Regions from separate parts of the Ferdinandcohnia sp. SAFN-114 genome, predicted to be linked through region 1. Evidence: riboswitches for the same ligand, from Rfam matches in the RefSeq annotation. Region 1 holds a riboswitch; the other holds the start of a gene.
What was found. A riboswitch is a leader RNA that binds a small molecule or an ion and turns the genes downstream of it on or off. The one in region 1 is predicted to bind S-adenosylmethionine.

Region 1 (3,832 bases):
AACTATTTGCAAACACATTGGTACCATCACTTGCATAAAAGATTGGCTCATAATCATCAAGATTTTGAATGAGCATATGAAACTCTTTTAAATCTTCTTTGATCATCTGATTTTTTGCTTCAGCGAGCTTATCAGCATACTCTTCTTCAAATTTATCAAAGTTCTTCTCTTCACTTAACTCAGGATTATAAGACCTAGAATATTGAAACTCTGTGTAATATAAATCTTCTTCTGCTTGCTTCCATTCTTCCTGAGTAAGGGTATTGCCACTTAAAATATGTTCCTCACTTTTATATTTCCCTAATAGTCTTGTGAGGTCTCCAATCAACCTTTCACTTTCCTTTACATAGGCCATGCTCTCTATGTAATGCTCTTCGGTTACGCTGCTAAAATTCCCATCATTCACAATCTCCACTTCAACAACGGCTCGAGCTATTCCTGTAAAACACAAGATCGCAATGACAAAAACAATGATTTTCGTTATAATCGAGTGGCTATATTTTTTCCACTTTATATCCAACACCCCACACCACCTTCAAATATTTTGGTTCTTTCGGATTGATTTCGATTTTCTCTCTGATTTTTCGAATATGAACGGTAACGGTATTTTCCGGGTTAAAGGAGGGTTCGTTCCATACCTTTTCATATATCTCCTCGATTGAAAATACTCTTCCCACGTTTTCTGTCAGAAGCCTTACAATTTTATATTGCACGGGTGTAAGGTGGACTTCCTCGCCATCGACCGTGACCGTTTTACTTTCATCATCGATAATCAATCCCCCAGTCTGAACTATATTGGTTCTCGTATCAAGGCCACCGAAAGTTGTATATCTTCTCAGTTGGGATTTAACTCTTGCAATAAGTTCCAACGGATTAAAAGGCTTCGTCATGTAATCATCTGCCCCAATATTTAGGCCTAATATTTTGTCATGATCCTCTGATTTTGCAGAAAGCATGATTAAAGGAATATTGTTTTCTTTCCGAATTTCCATAGTTGCTCTCATTCCATCCATTTTCGGCATCATCAGATCCATGATAATAAGATGGATTTCCTGACTTTTGATGACCTCGATTGCTTCTAGTCCATTGGAAGCTTTACAAACCGTATAGCCTTCATTCTCTAAGTAAATACCAATCGCATCGACGATGGCTTGATCATCGTCACAAACCAATATATTCATAACGTTCACTCCTACTTGTGGTGTTCACCATTTCTATCAACTCCTTAGAATTTACTATAAGGAAAGGATATCAATCAAATCTTAACAAACACTGCATGCAAATCTTAAGATTTTCTTATTATTTTGAGATGCAAATCCTAGTCTATCATGAAAATATAGGTGGAAAATAAAAAGAGAACACAGACCTTTGGTTAGGTTTGTGTTCCCCTTCTATTAAAAGATTATGTTTTATATGGTTAATTACTTCTCATCATACGCATTAAGCGCATTTACACTGTGTGCCAAAGCAGAACCTGCTTTTAATGCTACTGCCACGAAAATCGCTTCTGAGATTTCTTCTAAATCAGCACCCGCTCTTTTGGCATTTTTCGTATGTAGGTTAATGCAATACGCGCAACCTGTTGTGTGCGCACATGCCACCGCGATTAACTCTTTCTCTTTTTCTGTTAAGTTTTTCGCCTTAAGAGATTTTGTGTCAAAATCAATAAATGCTTTAAAAGCCTCACCATTTAAATCAGCAAATTCTTTTAGTCTTGCAAAATAAGCCTCTTTATATAGATCTTCATCGCCATTTCCATCATAGGCATTGAGTGCATTCACACCATGTGCTAAAGCGGAACCTGCCTTTAATGCTGTTGCAACAAAAATAGCCTCTGCTACTTCTTCTCTAGAAGACTCATTCTTCTTTGCATTCCCAACATGTAAATCAATGCAATAAGGACAACCTGTAATATGTGCTACTGCAACCGCAATCAATTCCTTTTGCTTTACGGAAAGCTTGCCTGCAGCTAGTGCTCGGCTATCAAACTTTATAAATGATTGAAATGCTTCAGGTGCATATTTTTTCAATTCTGGTAGTCTTCCGAAATATTCCTTTTTGTACAAACTCATCGTAAATCTCTCCCTTAGCTATTTTTCACCAAATAAAATACAACTTTTCACATTAATTTACTCACCTTAAAATCAAATACCCTTATTTCCAGTGAATAAAATGTAAAAGCCCCTTCCGATGAGGAAGAGGCAATATGTATCCCACACTCATCTTTCAAGCAAATGCTTGCTGGAATTAGCACCTAGTTACATTCTTTGTAACGGTTGCTGCGGGTTCACTGGACCAGGTTCCTCCCCCGACTCTCGATAAGAGATGTCGTATTTTATTTTTGTAATATTTAACAATATTAGCGTACATGAAGTCACATGAGGTTGTCAACTGAAATATCAAATTATTTCGAAAATATATCTAACGGAACTTAATAGATAATGAGCAAAGAAAAACGACATATACATGTCGTTTTCGATACAATCTAAATGATAAACTACAGAGATTAAAAACTCCCCCTTGTTATCTATCATAGATTTTATATAAGGTTTTTGTTTTCTTTGCGTGGTACATGGCCAAATCAGCATGACGCAAAAGTAACTCCATGTCTACTCCATGTTCTGGATAGAAGACAACTCCAATACTTGTTGAAATTTCAGCAATCGTATTTGAAACGTAGATGGGCTGCTGGATAACCCTCGCTATACTGTTTGCAGTCACACTTATTTCTTCATCATTTTTTCGACCAGGAAGTACGATCGCAAATTCATCTCCACCTATACGATAGACAAGACCTACAGAACCAAGGACTCCAGTTAATCGGGCTGTTACTTTGATTAGTACCATATCACCAGCTTGATGACCAAACTCATCGTTAACCGATTTAAGACCATGCAAATCTAAATACATAATGGTAAACAATGAATCCTTTTCAATCTCTTCCATTAAATCTAAATGGAATTTAAGGCGGTTAGGTAAATCTGTTAAGGTATCATGGTAGGCACGGTACCTGATTAAGTCCTCTTCCTTCTTTTTCTCGGTCACATCCCAGAACACGACTTGGACAGCTGATTCACCGTTTAATTTAGTTGGGATTCCACTTACTTCAACATCAATCTCCTGACCATCTATGCGTACGAATTTTTCATATAAGGTTGGCTCATAAATGCCATTGTCTTCAATATTCTTAATCCTTCTTGATACGATAAGTCGAAAATCCGGGTGAATAATATCATATATTGGAATACCTTCTATCAATTTTTCATCTGTGATTCCTAATAATTGCAAAGCTGCAGGGTTGGCATATTGGATAACACCTTTTTGATGGACTAAAATACCCAATGGGGAATAATCGACTAATTGTCGATAACGGTCCTCACTTTCTTTCAATGCCTGTTCCATTTTTTTTCGTTCCGTAATATTACGATAACTAACTAAAATAGCCCTTTTTTCCATATAAGAGATTGGAACCGCCGATATAACTGCATCAACAATACGGCCATTTTTACTGCGTATTTTTAAATCTAAATCAAGAAGTTGCTTATTTTGATCGATAATTTCTTGGCTCCGAGTTTGAATCAATTCATGCATGCTAGGATCAATAAATCTCATAATTGACTCCCCAATCATATCTTCAGCAAACGTGTCAACTAGTTTAGCTGCAGACTCATTCGCGTATAAGATAATCTCTCCATCAAATACCAAGATAGGGTCCGGTGAATAATTTAAGAGGTTACGAAACCTTTCTTCACTCTCAAGTAAACTAAGCTGTAAATTCTTTTTATCAGTTATATCAAGAATTTGAGCAATTAGGTAGAACGTTTTATCGTCT
Region 2 (3,832 bases), on a different contig from region 1:
CCTGCTTCATCCACTAATAAAAAGTCCTCATCAGTTCTTTTCTTTTTATCTTTGCCACTTGCTGTAACAAGAAATGTGATAGGATTGTCGGATACTTTTATGGAAAGATTTCCACTTGTCCCCATAAACCAATCACGCGCTGCAAGTTCATCTTTTATATCTGCAAGCTCTGTCCATTGCTTAATTCGAAGCATTTGTTAGAACCTCCTTTTTTAGAATCTCTATTACATCAAAAAAGGAATGGAATGAAGAATGATTAATTCCAAGTTCTTCACATTTTTGGACAAGAAAATCTCTAGCAATGACCTTGTCTCCAAGTTTAGCCGCTTGAAGATCTGTAATGGAATCACCAATAACGATCTTAAAATCGTCCTGATTTGCAAACTTACGAATCAACGTTGGCTTGCAACAGCCACACTCGTTTGTGCACTCATCATCACAAGTGTATGGCCATACAATCTTTATTTTTTCATTTGTAAAATCGGATCTGTTACAGTAAATTTGCTCTTTTGGAACGAGTCCGTCAAGCAATGGCTCTACAAAAAAATCAATCCCACCGCTGACAATGTATAAGGGAATTTCCTCTTCTTTTGTAAACGCAACAAATTCCTTAAATCCTTCTCGTATTTCTGCATGGTTGAGTATATAGTCTGTAATTTCCTTACGCGATGCTGATGGTAAAAGCGCAAACATTCTACTCACTCCCAACTGTATCGGGATTGTTTGTAAGAGAACTTGGTCCTTGATCTCCTCCCATGCAGGGGGAGCAAATCTTTTCATGATGGCAATAATGTTATCAGTATTCGTGATTGTACCATCAAAATCACAGAAGATAATTGGTTTATTCATTTTTATACCTCTTTATATCCCCATAATTCAATTGCCTTTTTAAGCTCAGGGCTATTTTTTGCAAATTCAATAAGTGTCTTTCCACCTAGTACTGCATCAACTGCAGCATTAAAGGCCATTCCGCCCCCAATTGCACCATCAGGATGTCCGTGAACACCGCCACCGGCATTGATGACACTATCTTTTCCAAAATCATTGATTAGTAGTGGCACTAGGCCTGGATGGATTCCGGCTGAAGGAACAGGAAATGTTGGTTTAAATACCTCATCATTTTTTGTTAACTCTTCTGCAATTGCTAGTGTCTGTTCTCTTTCAAGCGCAACACTACCATATGGTGAAGGGAACAAGACAAGATCTGCCCCAGCATATCTAAGTAATTTTCCTAGTAATAGCTTATTAGAAAATCCGTAAAACTCAGAAGGAGTGAGTGTCCCACTTACAGCTGGATGGGCCATAATTGGTATTGAAATTTGCGGGTCTTCTGCTAAACTTTGAAGTACATCAATTCCGTAAGCAAAAACATTAAACAATAGTAGGTCAGCACCTAACTCTACTGCCTTCCTAGCTTTTTCCCTTAATTCGAATGTTCTTCCGGTTAAGTTTACAGCGTAAAGTGCCCGTTGTCCGGTTTCTTTGAACACATCTTCAAGTACCTTTTTCCCTTCAGTGATTCTTGTTTCCAAAGGTGTTAACGTGTTCTCAAAGAGTATTTCATCATCCTTGATGATATTCACACTACCGAGTGCCTGCTCACGAAGCTGATCCTTGAGATAGGCTATGTCTCTTCCAATGACCCCTTTAAAAATACTCATTACCAGCGGTCTATTATATACTCCAAGTTTTGCACGAATGCCTTCAATTCCAAATTTCGGACCAGGGAATGTGGATTTTAATTCACTAGAAAACTCCAAATCTAATAGTTTAACTTCCCCATCCAAGGAAAGCTTACCAAAGGTAGTTGTTAAAACAGCCGGTAGGTCTGCACTAAAATTAGCGCTTGGGTATGCTATTCTAATAATTCCCTTTTTTACTTGCTTTCCTAAATATTGACTTGCTCTGTTGTCTGAATCTAAATGCTCGACACTTATTACTATACCTTTATGCTTTTTAAGTTGGTTTTGTTCTATTTTTGGTAAATTTGTCCAAGAGCCGATTGTTAAGCCGAGTGCGATACCTTCAGCTTTTTTCACTAAGTTGTCCCCGGTGTCATGCACCAAATACGTAGCAATCACTTCACTCATTTTTCAACCCTCATTTCAAAATGTTCCATAAGACGAAAAAAACCTCTTCATAAGAAGAGGTTAGCAAACTAACATCTTCTTATCTCTCAGCTTAATGCTGCAAGAATTAGCACCGTGCTTACAATTTGTAAGTCGGTTGCCGGGCTTCACTGGGCTAGTCCCTCCACCTGCTCTTAATAAGAAAATAGATTCTATTATTATATTGAGCCATGTTTTAAGTAAGCTCAATCTAAATTTAATTTTTACGAAATTGAATTTAATTAGGATTATGACAGGAATTATTTTTCTTGTCAAACATTTTTTAACTTTTAAATTTTAATGGTTATTTAAACAAGTTTAGTTTTTTAATTCGATTTGCAGCTTCAACAAGTCTATTTTCGTCAGTTAAAAGACCAACACGTACATATCGATCGCCATATTCACCAAAGCCGATTCCTGGTGCTACAGCAACATGAGCTTTTTCTAGTAATAGGTCTGCAAAACTAACTGATGTGTAACCTTTAGGTACAGGTAACCATGCGAAAAATGAGCCTTCAGGTGCGTTCACATCCCATCCGATGTCTTTTAAGGCACCAATGAATGCATTCCGTCTTGATTCATATTTGTCTACTAATTCTTTTACACAGTCCTGTGACTCGGTCAGTGCGGCTGCAGCTGCTACTTGAACGGGACTGAACAAACTCACGTACATATGGTCTTGAATTAGATTTATTGCTTCAATTACACTTGGGTTTCCAACCGCAAAGCCCACTCTCCAGCCTGCCATATTATAGGTTTTTGAAAGTGTGTACATTTCAATACCGATATCTTTGGCACCTTCAACTTCCAAAAAGCTGATCGGCTTTTTCCCCTCATATCCAATCGCACCATATGCAAAATCATGTACCACACAAATATTATGTTCTTTCGAAAAAGAAATTGTATCTTCAAAAAATTCTTTCGTTGCAATAGCCCCTGTTGGGTTATTCGGGTAATTTAAGAACATTACCTTTGCTTTTTCAAGCTTTTCTGAATCAATTTCTGTGTAATCTGGTAGAAAGTAATTCTCTTCTTTCAGAGGCATATAGGCCATTTCAGCTCTTGCAAGCTCAACACCTGACCAATAGTCTGGATAACCAGGGTCAGGTACTAATGCAACATCCCCAGGATTTAATAGACATTGTGGAATCTCTACCAATCCAGCCTTTCCACCAAATAAAATCGCGATTTCTGTTTCAGGGTCAAGTTCAACACCATATTCACGTTGGTAAAATTCTGCCGCTGCCTTCTTTAAGAATGTATGGCCACGAAATGGAGAATACTTATGAAATTTAGGCTGATCGGCAGCCTTTTTAAGAGCTTCAACAATATGTTGAGGTGTTGGTTGGTCAGGATTCCCCTGACCTAAATTTATTACATCATGCCCTTGGGCAACTACATTGTTCACCTTAGCTACAAGAGAAGCAAAAAACTGTTTCGGTAATTTTTGCAGGGTTTCAGATTGTTGGAAATTTTTCATATCTACACCTTCTTCAAAATACTTGAAATACTAACCAAAAATAATATATTGTTAGAGTTAACTTGTAAAGTATTATTTTCACTGGGAGGATACCAAATGAATCTTAAAATTGCTTGTATACAGTATGATATTCAATTCGGTAAACCGCAAGAGAATTTTGCCCAAATTTCTAAAGAAATCGAAAAGACAATGAATCAGGACAAACCTGATATTATCATCCTTCCAGAGCTTTGGACGACTGGAT

Region 2: it holds a riboswitch for S-adenosylmethionine, as region 1 does, so the genes downstream of both, mtnW (2,3-diketo-5-methylthiopentyl-1-phosphate enolase) here and ACR65M_RS23710 (carboxymuconolactone decarboxylase family protein) in region 1, are expected to answer to the same signal.

Annotation. Positions count from the first base shown of each region.
Region 1 covers NZ_JBPFDQ010000109.1:405-4,236, forward strand. The annotation lists gene ACR65M_RS23700 (hypothetical protein) at 1-523, opposite strand, end outside; gene ACR65M_RS23705 (response regulator transcription factor) at 495-1,181, opposite strand; gene ACR65M_RS23710 (carboxymuconolactone decarboxylase family protein) at 1,422-2,072, opposite strand; SAM riboswitch class I at 2,217-2,325, opposite strand; gene ACR65M_RS23715 (PAS domain S-box protein) at 2,524-3,832, opposite strand, start outside.
Region 2 covers NZ_JBPFDQ010000009.1:27,187-31,018, reverse strand. The annotation lists gene ACR65M_RS04530 (methylthioribulose 1-phosphate dehydratase) at 1-194, opposite strand, end outside; gene ACR65M_RS04525 (2-hydroxy-3-keto-5-methylthiopentenyl-1-phosphate phosphatase) at 181-849, opposite strand; gene mtnW (2,3-diketo-5-methylthiopentyl-1-phosphate enolase) at 852-2,090, opposite strand; SAM riboswitch class I at 2,167-2,273, opposite strand; gene ACR65M_RS04515 (pyridoxal phosphate-dependent aminotransferase) at 2,413-3,588, opposite strand; gene ACR65M_RS04510 (carbon-nitrogen family hydrolase) at 3,685-3,832, shown strand, end outside.